DNA from 2 places in the Lysinibacillus sp. NPDC097214 genome. Region 2 is predicted to be linked to the other one. Evidence: riboswitches for the same ligand, from Rfam matches in the RefSeq annotation. Region 2 holds a riboswitch; the other holds the start of a gene.
What was found. Region 2 has a riboswitch for cobalamin ahead of ACQKMI_RS18635 (ribonucleoside-diphosphate reductase subunit alpha). Riboswitches for the same ligand answer to the same signal wherever they lie in the genome.
Positions count from the first base shown of each region.

Region 1 (7,536 bases), on a different contig from region 2:
ATGTAAACCGTCACTTCTTTGAATCCCTTTATGCGCGAGTTGCACCACAAATTTTATTTGAGCTAGCTACTGATGGCCCAGGATTTATGGGGGATGAGCCTTATGAAACATTAGGTGAAAAATTATCATTGCCACCGTTTTTAGAGCCAAAGCGTGCACAAATTGAAGAGCTTGTTCGTCCTATCGACACTGTAAGAAGTACGATTACGTTCGATAAAGAATATGAGTAATGCATTTCATTCCATTCCATTCAGTAGAGAAACATTAGCTTCTGCTGAATGGATTACATACTCTTAACAGTTAGACGATTTCTAAAAAATGAATGGAGGGCAGTTAGATGGAATTTACAAAGGTAATAGATAAGCGTCGTTCGGCGAATAATTTTATAGAAGGCATCAAGATGAGCGAAGAAGATATACGTCCCATTTTGGAGGATGTTAAACTTGCTCCATCCGCTTTTAATTTACAACATGCCAATTATATCGTTGTCTTAGATGAAGAAAAAAAAGAAAAAGCAAGAGAAGCAGCATATGGGCAATATAAAGTGCACTCATCCTCAGCGGTTATACTTGTTTTAGGAAATAAAGAAGCCTATAAAAATACTGCCAACCTTAGTCAAGGGATGGTAGACTTGGGCATTATTAATGCTTGTGAGTTAGAAAATATTGTCGAAGAAAACACTAAGTTTTATGAAGAACGTGGCGAGGAATTTATGAAGGAAGAAGCCATTCGTAATGCTTCACTTTCAGCTATGTTATTTATGCTAGCGGCTAAAAATCGCGGATGGGATACATGTCCAATGATTGGCTTTGATCAACAACAAATGAGAGCTCTTTTTAATGTCCCAGAAACACATGAAATTGTATTAATGATAACTATAGGTAAGGAAAAAGAAAATAGTCGCCGCTTGCGTGGTTATCGTAAACCAGTTGAGGAATTTGCAACCTATTATTAGGGTGGTATAAAATAGAAGTGCTTTACAAATAATAAATTTAATGCACATTTAGGAGGAAATATTGTGAAAGTAGTAGCAATTGTAGGGAGTATCCGTAAAGAATCTTATAATATGCAATTAGCAAAATTTATTCAAAAACGTTATACAGAGAAAATTGATCTTGAAATATTAAGCTTAAAAGATGTACCAATGTATAATCAAGATATCGAAAATGAAGCCCCACAACCTGTACTTGATTTTAAAGCAAAAGTAAAAGCGGCAGATGCAGTACTATGGTTGACTCCAGAATATAATGGTACAGTGCCAGGTGTTATGGTTAACGCCATCGATTGGTTATCTCGCGTTGATAAAGTAATGATTGGCAAGCCATCATTCATGATGGGGGCATCAATGGGTAACTTAGGTACTGTTAAAGCACAATTACATTTACGAGATATTTTATTCTCACCTGGAGTAAATTCACCATTACTTAGTGGTAATGATGTTTATATTGGCGCAGTACACACTAAATTTGATGCTGAAGGCAATTTAACAGATGAGGGTACTATTAAATTCCTAGATGTAGTTATTGACAACTTCTTAAACTGGATGGAAAAATATATTTAACAATAGAAAAAAATGTCCCATTAGTATGTAAAATACTGATGGGACATTTTTGGGTTTATGATAGAGGTTAATGCTCCGACACCCTGCCGCTAAACTGGCCAGTCAACTGAAGCGAAAGGTAGAACAATCGATGAGATTCGGTAAAAATGCCTAGTTGGAGAGAAATCAACCCACATTTTGGGGATGATCCTTTATTTAATTGGAATTATTTTTAAAACTTTTTGAAGGCGGTATGCAAAAATACCCGCGAATATAGCTAAAATAATATCCTTTGGCAAAGGAGGCATCATCCAAAGCCATGCTAGTTTATAAGTGAAAGCATCAGGAGCACTAGCCCATAGCTTGTAGGCAAAGTACATCCAATTTGTCCCTAGTAAATAATTAATAGCAGTTGCAACTAATGCAGCAACTACATAGCTTTTCTTCGTTCCACTGCGTTCTACAATAAGCCCAGCGACAAATGCAGCTAATATAAAAGAGACAATGAAACCAAAAGTAGGACTTAAAATTTGTCCAAAGCCTCCGCTGAAACGTGCAAATACAGGTGCTCCTGCTAAACCGATGCACATATAAACAGTGCAAGCGAGTGCCCCTTTTCTACTACCGAGAATAAGTCCTGCTAAAATAGCAAAAAATGTTTGCAATGTGATCGGTACTCCACCAACAACCATGAAAGGTACAATGGACGTAATATTAGCGCCTATCATCATCAATGTTGAAAATAGTCCAACGTATGCAATATCTACTGTTTTTAATTTTTGATGTGTATGTTCCACAACCGTTGTCATTATTTCACCCCTAAAAAGTAATGTTGATAATAATAGTGTAAAAAAATAAAGTTTTTGTGTCAACCTGATTATTATTTTTGGTTAACGAAAATACATTCTCTTAACTTGATAAATGATTGTTAGTATAGACTAACTATTAAAATATATGATAGAATTGCCATAATTTTATATTATTCGATGCTAATGGTGTGACATCTTGTACAAGGTGTCACTTAAAAGGGAAATCGGTGCAAATCCGACGCTGTCCCGCAACTGTAACGAGGAGTTCTATGATGATGTAGCCACTGTTCTAGAATGGGAAGGCAATCATAGGCACATTGATTCGAAGCCAGGAGACCTGCCATTTAGTTATTCCTGTAATGCCCACGAGGACGAAAGCGATTACGGACAATAGTAGAAGAAAATCTAACTTTGTTTAATTTCTTTCAGCATGTGTCTAAACACACACTGAAAGACGCATTATGCCGAGGCATAATAAACTCTAGGGTATTTCCATGCGCATTTGCATGGAATACCCTTTTTTCTTTCATTTATCTTCGTTCTGCTAATGTTAGCAAAGCGTCAGCTACAATTTACGGCAAGGTGAAATTGATGTTTAATGATTAGGAGTTAATAAACAGATGAATAGAAAATTTATGCTACTTTCAATGACCCTTCTTCTAGTACTTATAATTTCAATGACAATTGCGATTATGGTTGGATCGGTCTCCGTTTCACCACTTTATGTATGGAAGGTTATCCTTTCTAAAATTCCAATTATACAAAGTTCAATCGAACAAGATTGGAGCCGCTCTCAGGAAATTATCATTTGGCAAATAAGGGCTCCACGTGTATTACTTGCTGCTATCGTTGGAGCAGGCTTGGCAATTGCAGGAGCAGCCATTCAGGCACTCGTTCGTAATTCAATTGCAGAACCATATATTTTAGGAATTTCTTCCGGCGCGACGGTTGGTGCCACAGCTGTCATCATTTTAGGTGCCTTTTCATTTCTAGGCGTTTATGCTCTTTCCGTATCTGCCTTTTTAGGTTCTCTCACAGCAATGGGGTTAGTTTTCTTCTTATCACATGTTGGCGGTAGGGTGTCTGTCTTTCGACTTTTACTTTCAGGGATGGCGGTGTCATTTATTTTATCTGCCATTTCAAATTTTATATTAATGCTGTCGAAGCAAGAGGGGGGAATGAAGGCAGTCATGTTTTGGATGCTAGGAAGCCTAGCAGGTGCGAAATGGAGTATTCTTGTAATTCCTACAGTCATTTTTATTGTAGTATTTGCCTTGTTATGGCTCCACTATCGCAGCTTAAATTTATTACTTCTTGGAGAAGAAGCTGCAGTTACATTAGGGGTTAACTTACAACAATTCCGAGTACAGCTTATTTTATTAGTATCATTATTAACGGGTGTACTTGTTGCTGTAAGTGGCTCAATCGGATTTGTTGGCTTAATCATTCCACATATTGTACGGCTAATTGTAGGTTCAAATCATAAATATGTTATACCGATTAGCGCATTATTAGGAGGGATTTTCTTAGTTTGGGCAGATGCACTTGCTCGAACGTTAATTGCTCCTGAGGAAATGCCGATTGGAATTATCACGGCTTTTTGCGGGGGTCCATTTTTCATCTGGCTGCTACGTCGTAACAATTATTCTTTCGGTGAAGGAGATTAAAACATATGACATTAGAAGCGAAACAAGTATCATTCTCCATTTCTGATGAACGCATATTACATGAAGTAAGTGTTCAAATAAAGAACAGGCAATTTGTTGGGCTAATTGGTCCTAATGGTAGTGGGAAGTCAACGCTATTAAAGAATATGTATCGTTTATTAAAACCAGAAAGTGGAACAGTATTATTAAATGAACAGAATATTTTAAAGCAATCGAGCAAAAGCATAGCTAAAAATTTAGCAGTTGTGAGTCAAGAAACACCGGTCTTATTCGATTTTACAGTGCATGATTTAGTGAGTATGGGGAGAACTCCCCATAAAAAACTATTGGAGCTTGATCAAGAACAAGATTTTCAAATCGTAAAGGATGCACTGAAGCAAACAGGTATCGCTCATTTAGAAAAACGTAGCTATAGCTCTCTTTCGGGTGGCGAAAAAAAGCGGGTGATGGTTGCCCGTGCCCTTGCTCAGCAAGCACAAGTGCTTATTTTAGATGAGCCAACAAATCATCTAGATATTCAACATCAATTGCAGCTTATGGATCTAATCCAAACCTTACATTTAACAGTTGTTGCTGCAATCCACGATTTAAACATTGCAGCTATGTATTGCGATCAAATTTATGTTTTACAGCAAGGTCGAATTGTTTGTTTTGGCACACCAGAAGAAGTACTTACACCGGAATTATTACAAGATGTATTTGGTGTTTATGCCGATATTCAAACACATCCACTTACAGGTAAACCTTATTTAATGTATATCCCAGAGCAATTCACGAAGGAAGCTTTATGTCAAAAAAATTAAGGATGTAATTATGGTTTTTGGCAAAGCGAGGGGTTGATTTCCGTTCCGACTGGGCGCTTTGTTGCTGACGCTTCGCTTTCGCACAGAGCAAAGCTTCCTGGGGGCGTCCGATGAGCCGCTTCACTCGCTTTACTCGCTCCAGGGTCTCGGGCCAACACGATGTTGGTCACGAAGGCGTTATCACAGGATGTGATGCTTTTAGCCTTCGTTCCTCTATTGCTGATCCCCAAGGAGTCGCCCAGTCTCCACTCCAATCAACCACTTCATATAGTACATATCTTCTGGCCTGTCACTCTAATTAATAGTGATGAAATCCTCTAGATACACTATTTACATAGTTATAAAATAAAGTTTCAACGAAAAAGTTTATTTCAAAAGGCTTATTCATAGTATTAAAGAATTGAAGTCAAATTAAGATACTGCTTTTAAGCCCGCCACACCAATGACAATGGCGATGATACTAATAATTCGAGTCAGGTTTTTAGATTCACCGAAGAATATAATATTTACGAGTACAGCGCCAACTGTACCAATCCCAACCCAAACTACATAGGCGATGCTTAATTGTAAAAAGTTAAAGGAAGCATATAGAAGTGCAAAGGACATCCCAAAGCCTCCTACATATATTAATAAATTACGTATAGTTTTGTTTTGACTATAAAAGCGTAAACCTACAACACCGATAATCTCTGAAATTGCGGCTAATAAAACAAGTAACCAACCCATTATGCATTAGCTCCTTTCTTTTCATCAATATCTTTTGAAGGATTATCAGCTAAATTAAGACCAATAACACCCAATACTAAAATAAAAATGAAAATACCTTTAATAGCATTAAACTCGCCATCAAAAATAAAAATGTCCATTAATGTAGTACCAATTGTACCGACCCCTGCAAAAGTCGCATAAACTGTGCCTGTAGGTAGGTTTTCACAAGCCTTTGATAAGAAGTGAAAATCCAACGCAATTAGGGACACAATAATAATCCAATGCCACCAAGCGCTAGCAACATTAAAACCAAATATCCAAAACAATTCAAACAAACTAGTTAATCCAACATAAATCCAATCTTTTTTCATCGTTAAATTCCTTTCATTTATCCGCGATTATGACTGACATTCAGTCATTTTTAGTGTAAAAGAGAACGTCACTTAGGCGTGACGTAAACCGAGTGCATGATGTAAAAAGTCGAGGAGCTCAAGCTTTTGAAGTCTAATTGTTTCTTCTTCACTGTCATCATACAAATAAATTTGTTCAGCAGCAGATTCTACTAGACCGATGATAAGTTTAGAAGAACGTGTAGTGTTTAGAGATTCGCGTATTGTTCCTACTTGTTGAGCTTCGTATAAAAAATTATTCATCCATTCGTAATAGGGAGCATATATATTTTCCCATTCTTTCATATGCTCAGTTTGTGTAATACCGGCATAGATAAGTGCAAATACATCTCGATATTCCTCTGTTAGAGAAAAAACAATATCTACTAATTTTTCAAGCTGCTTTGCAAAAGGCTCCTGTATTGAAATACCATCGTTTATAGCAGCAATAATTTTCTCAACCATAACTTTAGCAATGGCTGGCATAACTGAAAGCCGTGATGGAAAATAAAGATAAAATGTCCCTTGCGCAATACCTGCAGCTTTTACGATATCTGAAACCTTAGTCTTTTCAATTCCTTTTTCACGAAAAACTTCAATTGCAGCTTGAATAATTTTCTCTTCTTTTGACATGGAATCCCTCGCTTTTAGCCTGCTTATTTATTATGTTACAAAATAGCTGAAATAAAGTCAATGAATAATGACTGACAATCAGTCATTGTTTTTGTGTATATATGTTTCTTATTTAGGGAACTTTATTCGTGAAAGGATTTGATGAAAATGGAAGAGATAAAGATTGCGCAACTAGATCAGCAACAGCTTGAAAGAATTAATGAGCTAGAAAAGAACATTGGAGTGACCTTAGTAGCTTATGATTCTTCAACAATGCCATCACAGGGCTCGGGTGCCTTTGAGTCAAATAATAGTACTCTCAGCAATCATTAATTAAGAATAAAATGCCTTGCAGCAATGTGAGGTTTTTTTATTTCATGTAAAGAGCGTATAGGGGGTTACAATGATGCAGGATTTCTATGCAGATTTACATATTCATATTGGGCGTACTTTAAGTGGACATGCTGTTAAAATTACTGGCAGTAAAACGTTAACATTAGCAAGAATTTTAGAGACTTCAAGCGCAAGAAAGGGTCTAGAGATTATTGGGATTATTGATTGTCATTCACCAGAAGTAATGGATGAAATGGCAAAGATGATAGAACAGGGCGAATTGAAGGAGCTGGAACAGGGAGGGCTTCGTTTTCAAGAAACTACACTTATTCCAGGTTGTGAAATTGAGATTTATGATCAACATTGCCTTGGACCAATCCATGTGCTTGCCTATTTTCCAACACTTTCGCTCATGAAGGAATTTTCAAATTGGATGTCTAATCATATGAAAAATATCCATTTAAGCTCGCAGCGAATTTATTGTGATGGGCGAACATTGCAGCAAAAGGTTCATGAATTAGGTGGGCTTTTTATTCCTGCCCATGTTTTTACACCATTTAAAAGTTTGTTCGGTAAAGGTGTGCATCGTAGTTTAACAGAAGTTTTTGACCCTCAGCTTATTGATGCGATAGAGCTTGGTTTAAGCTCCGATACTGATATGGTGAGTAACATTAG
Region 1 covers NZ_JBNNSS010000015.1:41,932-49,467, reverse strand. Annotated here, with positions in the region: gene ACQKMI_RS22610 (ring-cleaving dioxygenase) at 1-230, shown strand, start outside; gene ACQKMI_RS22605 (nitroreductase family protein) at 338-955, shown strand; gene ACQKMI_RS22600 (NADPH-dependent FMN reductase) at 1,019-1,561, shown strand; gene ACQKMI_RS22595 (biotin transporter BioY) at 1,753-2,349, opposite strand; cobalamin riboswitch at 2,517-2,708, shown strand; gene ACQKMI_RS22590 (FecCD family ABC transporter permease) at 2,970-4,016, shown strand; gene ACQKMI_RS22585 (heme ABC transporter ATP-binding protein) at 4,022-4,819, shown strand; gene ACQKMI_RS22580 (DMT family transporter) at 5,231-5,545, opposite strand; gene ACQKMI_RS22575 (DMT family transporter) at 5,545-5,898, opposite strand; gene ACQKMI_RS22570 (TetR family transcriptional regulator) at 5,971-6,549, opposite strand; gene ACQKMI_RS22565 (hypothetical protein) at 6,697-6,861, shown strand; gene ACQKMI_RS22560 (endonuclease Q family protein) at 6,935-7,536, shown strand, end outside.
Region 1: linked by a shared signal. The riboswitch ahead of ACQKMI_RS22590 (FecCD family ABC transporter permease) and the one ahead of ACQKMI_RS18635 (ribonucleoside-diphosphate reductase subunit alpha) in region 2 are both predicted to bind cobalamin.

Region 2 (7,536 bases):
AAGTGTAACGATTATTGAACAAGTCGATCAACAATGGCTCGTTAAAGAGATCGGTAACATTCAACATTTACAATAGGAGGCGTAAACATTGCCACTGATTTTCATTACTGGGGGAGTACGCAGTGGTAAATCCCACTTTGCTGAAAAATCGGCTGTTACTCACTATCAAACAAAGTTTATGCAAGCGCAACGACTTATTTATATTGCTTCCGGAGTAGCGTTGGATCGTGAAATGGAGAAGCGGATCATACGACATCAAGCAGACAGACAAGCGCAAAATATCGAGTGGCTGACGATAGAAGCACCTTATGACATCGCAGATACCTTGCATAAACTGACCGATGGAGATGTCGTGTTATGGGACTGTGTTACGACATGGCTGACAAATGCGTTTTACGAGGGTTTTGATGCGGGTACTCCATGTGTGGAACAACCCGGCTGTTTAGAAAAGAAGGTTGAGGTTTTAAAAAAGGCGGTAGGGACGTTACTTGAGAAAAGAGTGACGTTTTTTATCGTCTCAAATGAATTATTCGATGAGCCTCCATATACGAACGAGGAAGTCGAATTATACCGACAAATGCTTGGGAAATTACATCAATGGTTCGTGTCTTTAGCGGATGAGGCGTATGAAATAAATTATGGTGTCGTTAAGAAATGGAAATAATGAATGACGCTTTAAAAATAAAAAAAAGGTAGGCAAGACGATGAAAAATTTCTGGCATAGTATGCAACTTGCATTTCAATTTTTTACAGTTTTGCCGGTACATAAAGAAATTCCTTTAACGAAAGCAACGATTACAGGGATGTTCGCCTTTTTGCCATGGATAGGGGCACTCATGGGTACAGCAGTGGCAGCAGTGATCTATTGTTTAACGGAATGGACGGCAAGTAGTGAGGTTTTACTTGCCTTTGTGATTATTGGATTATTTGCCTTATTTACTGGTGGATTACATTTAGACGGTTTTATTGATATGGGAGATGCTTATTTTTCCTATCGAGATCGTGAGAAGCGGCTTGAGATTTTAGATGATCCACGCGTTGGGGCATTTGGTGTGCTTTCAGTGTTATTTTTAGTGCTTGGTAAATTTGTGATACTGCATGAGCTATTCGTACAGCATAAATTAGCACTGTGGATGCTTGTGTTTATTCCGTTACTAACACGAGTAGGTATGAGCTTTTATTTTATGTCGCTCAAGTGTTCAAAGGAAAAGGGGCTTGCCTACTTTTTTAAAACACATATTAAGCCAGGTTTACTTATCTGCTTTATGCTATTAACATTAGTTGTTGCGTACAGTAGCTTGTTGATTGTAACGGGCTTCACAATTGTTCCATTCGTGTTGATGGCTGTATTAGCGATTGCCTTTTTAGTCTTTCGGCAATTTACAGTGCGCAACTTTGGCGGTGTTTCTGGGGATTTACTCGGTGCATCAATTGAAGGAATGGAGGTTGTACTATGGGTGACGTTGTTACTGTGCACTTAATGAGACATGCACCAACAAAGGAAAATTTAGAGAAGCGTTATATCGGCTGGACCGATTCTTTATTAGCTGATGCATCTTTACTCCCTATTGTAGATCAAGAGGTCACGAAGGTGTATGGTAGTGATTTACTGCGCTGTAGGGAAACCGCGGCCCGTTATTTCCCGAATGCAATATACGTGTCTGATAGGAGATTTCGAGAGTCGAATTTCGGAGAATTTGAAGGGCGAACATACGAGGACTTAAAATCGGATAATCGATATTGTGCATGGTTAGATGATCCTGTACAGTCACCTCCTCCAAAGGGGGAAGGTTTTGATGACTTTTGTGCACGTGTTTTGGAAGGGTTCACTGCATTACCAAAAGGGGAAGATGTGTGTCATCTCGTCGTCCATGGTGGCGTTATTCGAGCACTTCTCGTAGCCTTTGCACCAACTGAGCAACCTTTTTGGTCGTATCAAACACCGCATGATAAAATGTTTTCTTTAACGTTTACAAGAAAGGCTTGGGAGGAGGGAGCAAGATGCATGTCTTTATCGGAGGAGCATATAGTGGGAAAACCGACTACGTCATGAAATTACTTGCAGGTCAAAACGTTGAGCTAGTGGATGGTACTCTACCTAATGGCACTCTTACCTGTGATGTACTAGTTATTAAAAATATAGAGAAATGGCTTGTGACACAAGATCTTGAAGATGATGAGCCCCTTGTCAGAACCATTTTGACAAGACTAAAGACCCTTGAAGAAAATTGTACCTTATATATAATAGTGACCGATATGGGACGTGGCGTTGTGCCGATGGACAAACAGGCACGATTATTGCGTGATACATGTGGGCGTTTGTACCAGGCATTATTTGCTGAAGCCGAACAAGTCGTACGCATTTGGTACGGTATTGGGGAACAAATTAAATAATATAGTGACTTGAAGAATTTGTAAGGCTCTTTACAAAAGTGGGGATGACAAATGCAAAGATACATGCTATGTATATAAGTTGATTGGAGTGGAGGCTGGGCGACACCTCGGGGATCAGCAATAAAGGAACGAAGGCTAAAACCATCACATCCTGTGATAACGCCTTCGTGACCAACATAGTGTTGGCCCGAGACCCTGCAGCGAAGCGAATGTTTTCTGTGCGAAAGCGAAGCGGCAGCAACAAAGCGCCCAGCCGGAACGGAAATCAACCTACGATATGTTGACGAGCCAAATATAAAAAGAAAGAGGAAATGGAATGGATCGACAAAAATTGATGAAATTGACGCTCACTGCCATGGTAGCAGCAATTTGTGCAGTAGGTGCAGTTATTAAAATTCCTGCATTTATTACAACTGCAGCGCTTGACTCTGCACCTGCATTTTTGAGCGTTGTATTTTTATCACCAGTATTAGCTGGTGTTGCGGGAGTCATTGGGCATTTTATCTCAGCCTTGACTACGGGCTTCCCTCTAGGACCACTACATATAATTATCGCATTGGAAATGTTTATCGTTGTATGGATCTTTGGAGTTATGCATAAAAAAGGAATGCATTTCTGGAAATGGCCTGTGGCACTTATATTAAATGGTGTCGTGGCACCTTTACCATTTTACTTTATCATTAGTCCGGCATTTTACTGGACGTCATTGACTAGTCTTCCGCTGGCAACACTCATAAATTTAGTGATCGTTGCGGTTGTGATGCCAATTCTGTCGAAGGTGTTTGTGCGTAAGGAAGGTCGAGTCCATTGAGAAATGCAATGAAAATAGGTGAGCTGATTGCGACAACAGATAATGCCGCAGCAATTGGCGAAAAGATACAAGATGTTGTGTCTGCTCCAGATCAACTTACGGCATATTTTACCGCACGTGTTACATTTTTAGAGCAGCTTGCTGCAAATGCTTTACCAAGGCATATTTTACTTGCTAATTTTACAGGGGATGCTGCATGGTCTCGTTATGTTGCAGGTATTCAGCAAGTTTTTGATGAGGCTGGTCTTTTTTGTCCACCAATAGACGGTAGTTCAGAGACTAATATGCCAACTTTACAATCAGGTTTGTCAATCACGATGCTTGGGGAGCAGCAAAAACGCATAGCAACTAAGCATGAGCAGCTAAGTTGGTACACATATGGTCTGCCACTTGTAGGCAATGAAATCCTTGGACAGCCTGAGGATGTCGCACAGCTGGAACCTATTTTTCAAGCGTGGAAAGAGGGGCTCGTGCAGCAAGTATGGCCAGTAGGGTCAAAAGGTCTACAAGCAGAATTTACCCGACTTTTTGGCGAGCAACAGATCAAAAGTTCATTAGATGTTGAGAAAACGGCTGGTCCATGTGCAGTAGTTTTGCTAGGAATTGATTCAGAAAAAGAGCAGCTAGCACAAAAATATTTTCCTAGAAATTTTGAAAAACTACGTAAAACTGCATTGTAATCGGGCTTGCTTCGAGAAAAAGTAGCACTTTAAAAATTTTAAGGGGCAAAACGCCTATTGCAAGTGTAAACACAATATGTTAGATTTGTTTAGGAGTTAAAACACAATATATAGTAGTTTGGACGAGCGGTACCAAATATGGTTTAAAAGGGAATTCGGAAAAGAGTCATCTTAGGCCGAAGCTGTCCCCGCAACTGTAAGTGCTGACAAATGATGAAAAGGCCACTGTGAAGAACGGGAAGGCTATCATTTGGAGGAAGCATGAGCCAGGAGACCTGCCAACTTGTTCAAGACAGCAACACATTCTTCGGGGATTGAGAAGTGGAGGCGAGAGATTTGTCCACTTCTTAGTGTGCATGTCCTTCATTTCCATTTCCGATTTTACAGCGATCACGTAACCGATAGATGTTGCGTGATCGCTTTTTGTGTTGCTGGAGAAAGAAAGGGAGAGAATGTATACATGACAATTCAAATCGAACAGCAAATTGCTAAGCTCAAGAAAAGTTATACGGAGGATGAACTCGAAAGTTTTGTAAGATTATCGGATCGATGGCTACGAAAAAACGACAATGCGACATTTGAAGCATGGGCGGATGCGATGATTTTACAAACGCTTAGCCTAATTGATGAGGAGGAGCCTTACTGGACATTTGTCGCAGCTCAAGTTTATTTAGAAAAACTGTATGATCAATTTGCAATGCGCCGTGGCGTTTCAGTGCAGGATGTTTATAAAGGTTTCCCAGAACAATTAGCACGCTATACAGAAGCTGGTTTGTATCATGAATGTTTAACAACAAAATATAGTGAGCAGGATCTTCAAGAACTCGCTTCCTATTTAGAATCAAGTCGAGATGAATTGTTTACGTATATTGGCTTAAAAACATTAATGGACCGCTATGTAGTCCGTGATTACACGAAAACACCAGTGGAGCTACCACAGGAACGCTGGATGGTCATTGCGATGACCCTTATGCAAGATGAAACAGAAAATCGTTTAGAAAAAGTACGTGAATCTTACTGGGCAATGAGTAGTTTATATATGACTGTTGCCACACCGACTTTATCGAATGCAGGTAAAACACATGGCCAGCTATCTAGCTGCTTTATCGATACAGTAGATGATAGTTTACAAAGTATTTATGACACGAATACAGATGTCGCTACATTATCGAAATACGGCGGTGGCATTGGCGTTTATATGGGCAAAATTCGTAGCCGAGGCTCATCAATTAAAGGCTTTAAAGGCGCATCAAGTGGCGTTTTACCATGGATTAAACAGCTTAATAATACGGCGGTTTCAGTCGATCAGCTCGGTCAACGACAAGGAGCTATTGCTGTCTATTTAGATGTTTGGCATAAAGACGTCTTTACGTTTTTAGATTTACGCTTAAACAATGGGGATGAGCGTTTGCGTGCCCATGATATTTTCACAGGACTATGCTTACCGGATTTATTTATGGAAACGGTTGAAGAGCGCGGGGAATGGCATTTATTTGATCCACATGAAGTGCGAGAAGTTATGGGCTTTTCATTAGAGGATTACTACGATGAGAAAAAGGGTGATGGCTCTTTCCGTACTAAATATGCGGAATGTATCGCGAATCCATTATTAAGTCGTGAAGTCGTGCCAGCGATTGATATTATGAAGCGAATTATGCGCTCACAGCTTGAAACAGGCGTGCCGTTTATGTTCTATCGAGATGAAGTGAATCGCATGAACCCGAATAAGCATGAAGGGATGATTTACAGTTCGAACTTGTGTACAGAAATTTTCCAAAATATGTCTGCGACTGAATTCGAGTCTATTACCCTAGAAGATGATGTCATCGTAACACGTCGCAAGCCTGGAGATTTCGTTGTATGTAACTTATCATCTATCAATTTAGGTAGAGCTGTACCGGCTGGTGTTTTAGAACGATTGATCCCGATTCAAGTACGTATGTTAGATAACGTTATTGCACTTAATACAATTCCAGTAAAACAAGCAGAGCGTACAAACTTACGCTACCGTGGTATTGGGCTTGGAACATTTGGCTGGCATCATTTATTAGCTTTGAAAGAAATTCAATGGGAGTCTGAGGAAGCTGTGGAATTTGCGGACAAGCTTTATGAGCAAATTGCGTATTTAACGATTCGTGCTTCAAACAATTTAGCATGTGAAAAAGGGGCATACCCACTATTTGAAGGCTCGGATTGGCATACTGGTGCATATTTTGACAAACGTGGCTACGACAGTCATAAATGGAACGAGTTACGTGCAGCGGTTGCTGAAAAAGGAATGCGTAACGGTTATGTCATGGCGGTTGCACCGAACTCATCAACATCCATTTTAGCGGGCAGTACGGCTACGATTGATCCTATCTTCCAAAAGAGTTATTCAGAGGAGAAGAAGGATTACAAAATTCCGGTAACAGTACCAGATCTATCACCTGTGACAACTTGGTATTATAAATCTGCTTATTTCATTGATCAAAATTGGACAATCAAGCAAAATGCTGCACGAGCACGTCATATCGACCAAGGCATTTCACTTAATTTATACGTTCAAAATACGATTAAGGCGAAAGATTTACTAGCATTGCATATGAATGCTTGGGCGAGCGGCGTGAAAACGACATATTATGTACGCTCAACGTCTGTAGAATTGCTAGAATGTGAGTCTTGCGCAAGCTAGGAGGAAGTTAATAATGACAACTATTACAAAACGACAAATTATGGATAAGGAAGCGCCAAACCGTTCAACAGGAATTGTGAACGGGCGCTCTTCTAACATTTTAAACTGGGATGATGTGCGCTTTAGCTGGGCTTATCCTAAATATAAAAAAATGCTAGGGAACTTCTGGACACCGTTTGAAATTAATATGAGCAATGATGTCAAGCAGTTTCCACAGCTATCAGCAGATGAACGGGAATCCTTTTTAAAAATCATTGGCCTACTAGCGCTATTAGACAGTGTGCAAACCGATTTTGCAGGGAAAGTAGCGGACTATTTAACAGATTCAAGCTTAAATGCATTAATGATTATTTTAGCGCAACAAGAGGTGATCCATAATCACTCTTATTCTTATGTGCTATCAAGTATTGTGAACAAAGACGAGCAGGATCGTACGTTTGACTTTTGGCGAACAGAGCCAGTATTAGAGCGACGTAATGAGTTCGTTATTAAAGGCTACCATGCATTTTCGGAGGAGCCAACTGTTGAAAATATGCTAGAAGCGATTGTCTATGATGTGATTTTAGAAGGTTTATTCTTCTATTCAGGTTTTGCGTTCTTCTATCATTTAGCACGCAATCAAAAAATGGTGGCCTCATCAACGATGATTAACTATATTAATCGCGATGAGCAGCTACATGTCGATTTATTTGTGAAAATTTATCAGGAGCTACTAGAGGAATATCCTGAATACGATACACCAGAACGAGCAGCTCGTGTACAGGAAATCTTCCGAGAAGCGGTTCAGCTAGAAGTCGATTGGGCTAATGAAGTGATTGGCAATAAAATTGATGGCCTTGATGTGGAAGATGTACATGATTATGTTCACTTCTATGCGAACGTACGCTGTAATCAGCTTGGCGTAGAGCGTCCATTTGAAGGTTACCGCAAAAATCCATTGAAGTGGGTAAAAGCATATGAGGATGTTGATTTAGGGA
Region 2 covers NZ_JBNNSS010000009.1:16,393-23,928, forward strand. Annotated here, with positions in the region: gene ACQKMI_RS18600 (histidine phosphatase family protein) at 1-76, shown strand, start outside; gene ACQKMI_RS18605 (bifunctional adenosylcobinamide kinase/adenosylcobinamide-phosphate guanylyltransferase) at 89-664, shown strand; gene cobS (adenosylcobinamide-GDP ribazoletransferase) at 705-1,481, shown strand; gene ACQKMI_RS18615 (histidine phosphatase family protein) at 1,454-2,053, shown strand; gene ACQKMI_RS18620 (bifunctional adenosylcobinamide kinase/adenosylcobinamide-phosphate guanylyltransferase) at 2,002-2,394, shown strand; gene ACQKMI_RS18625 (ECF transporter S component) at 2,711-3,205, shown strand; gene ACQKMI_RS18630 (hypothetical protein) at 3,202-3,885, shown strand; cobalamin riboswitch at 3,995-4,184, shown strand; gene ACQKMI_RS18635 (ribonucleoside-diphosphate reductase subunit alpha) at 4,346-6,559, shown strand; gene ACQKMI_RS18640 (ribonucleotide-diphosphate reductase subunit beta) at 6,573-7,536, shown strand, end outside.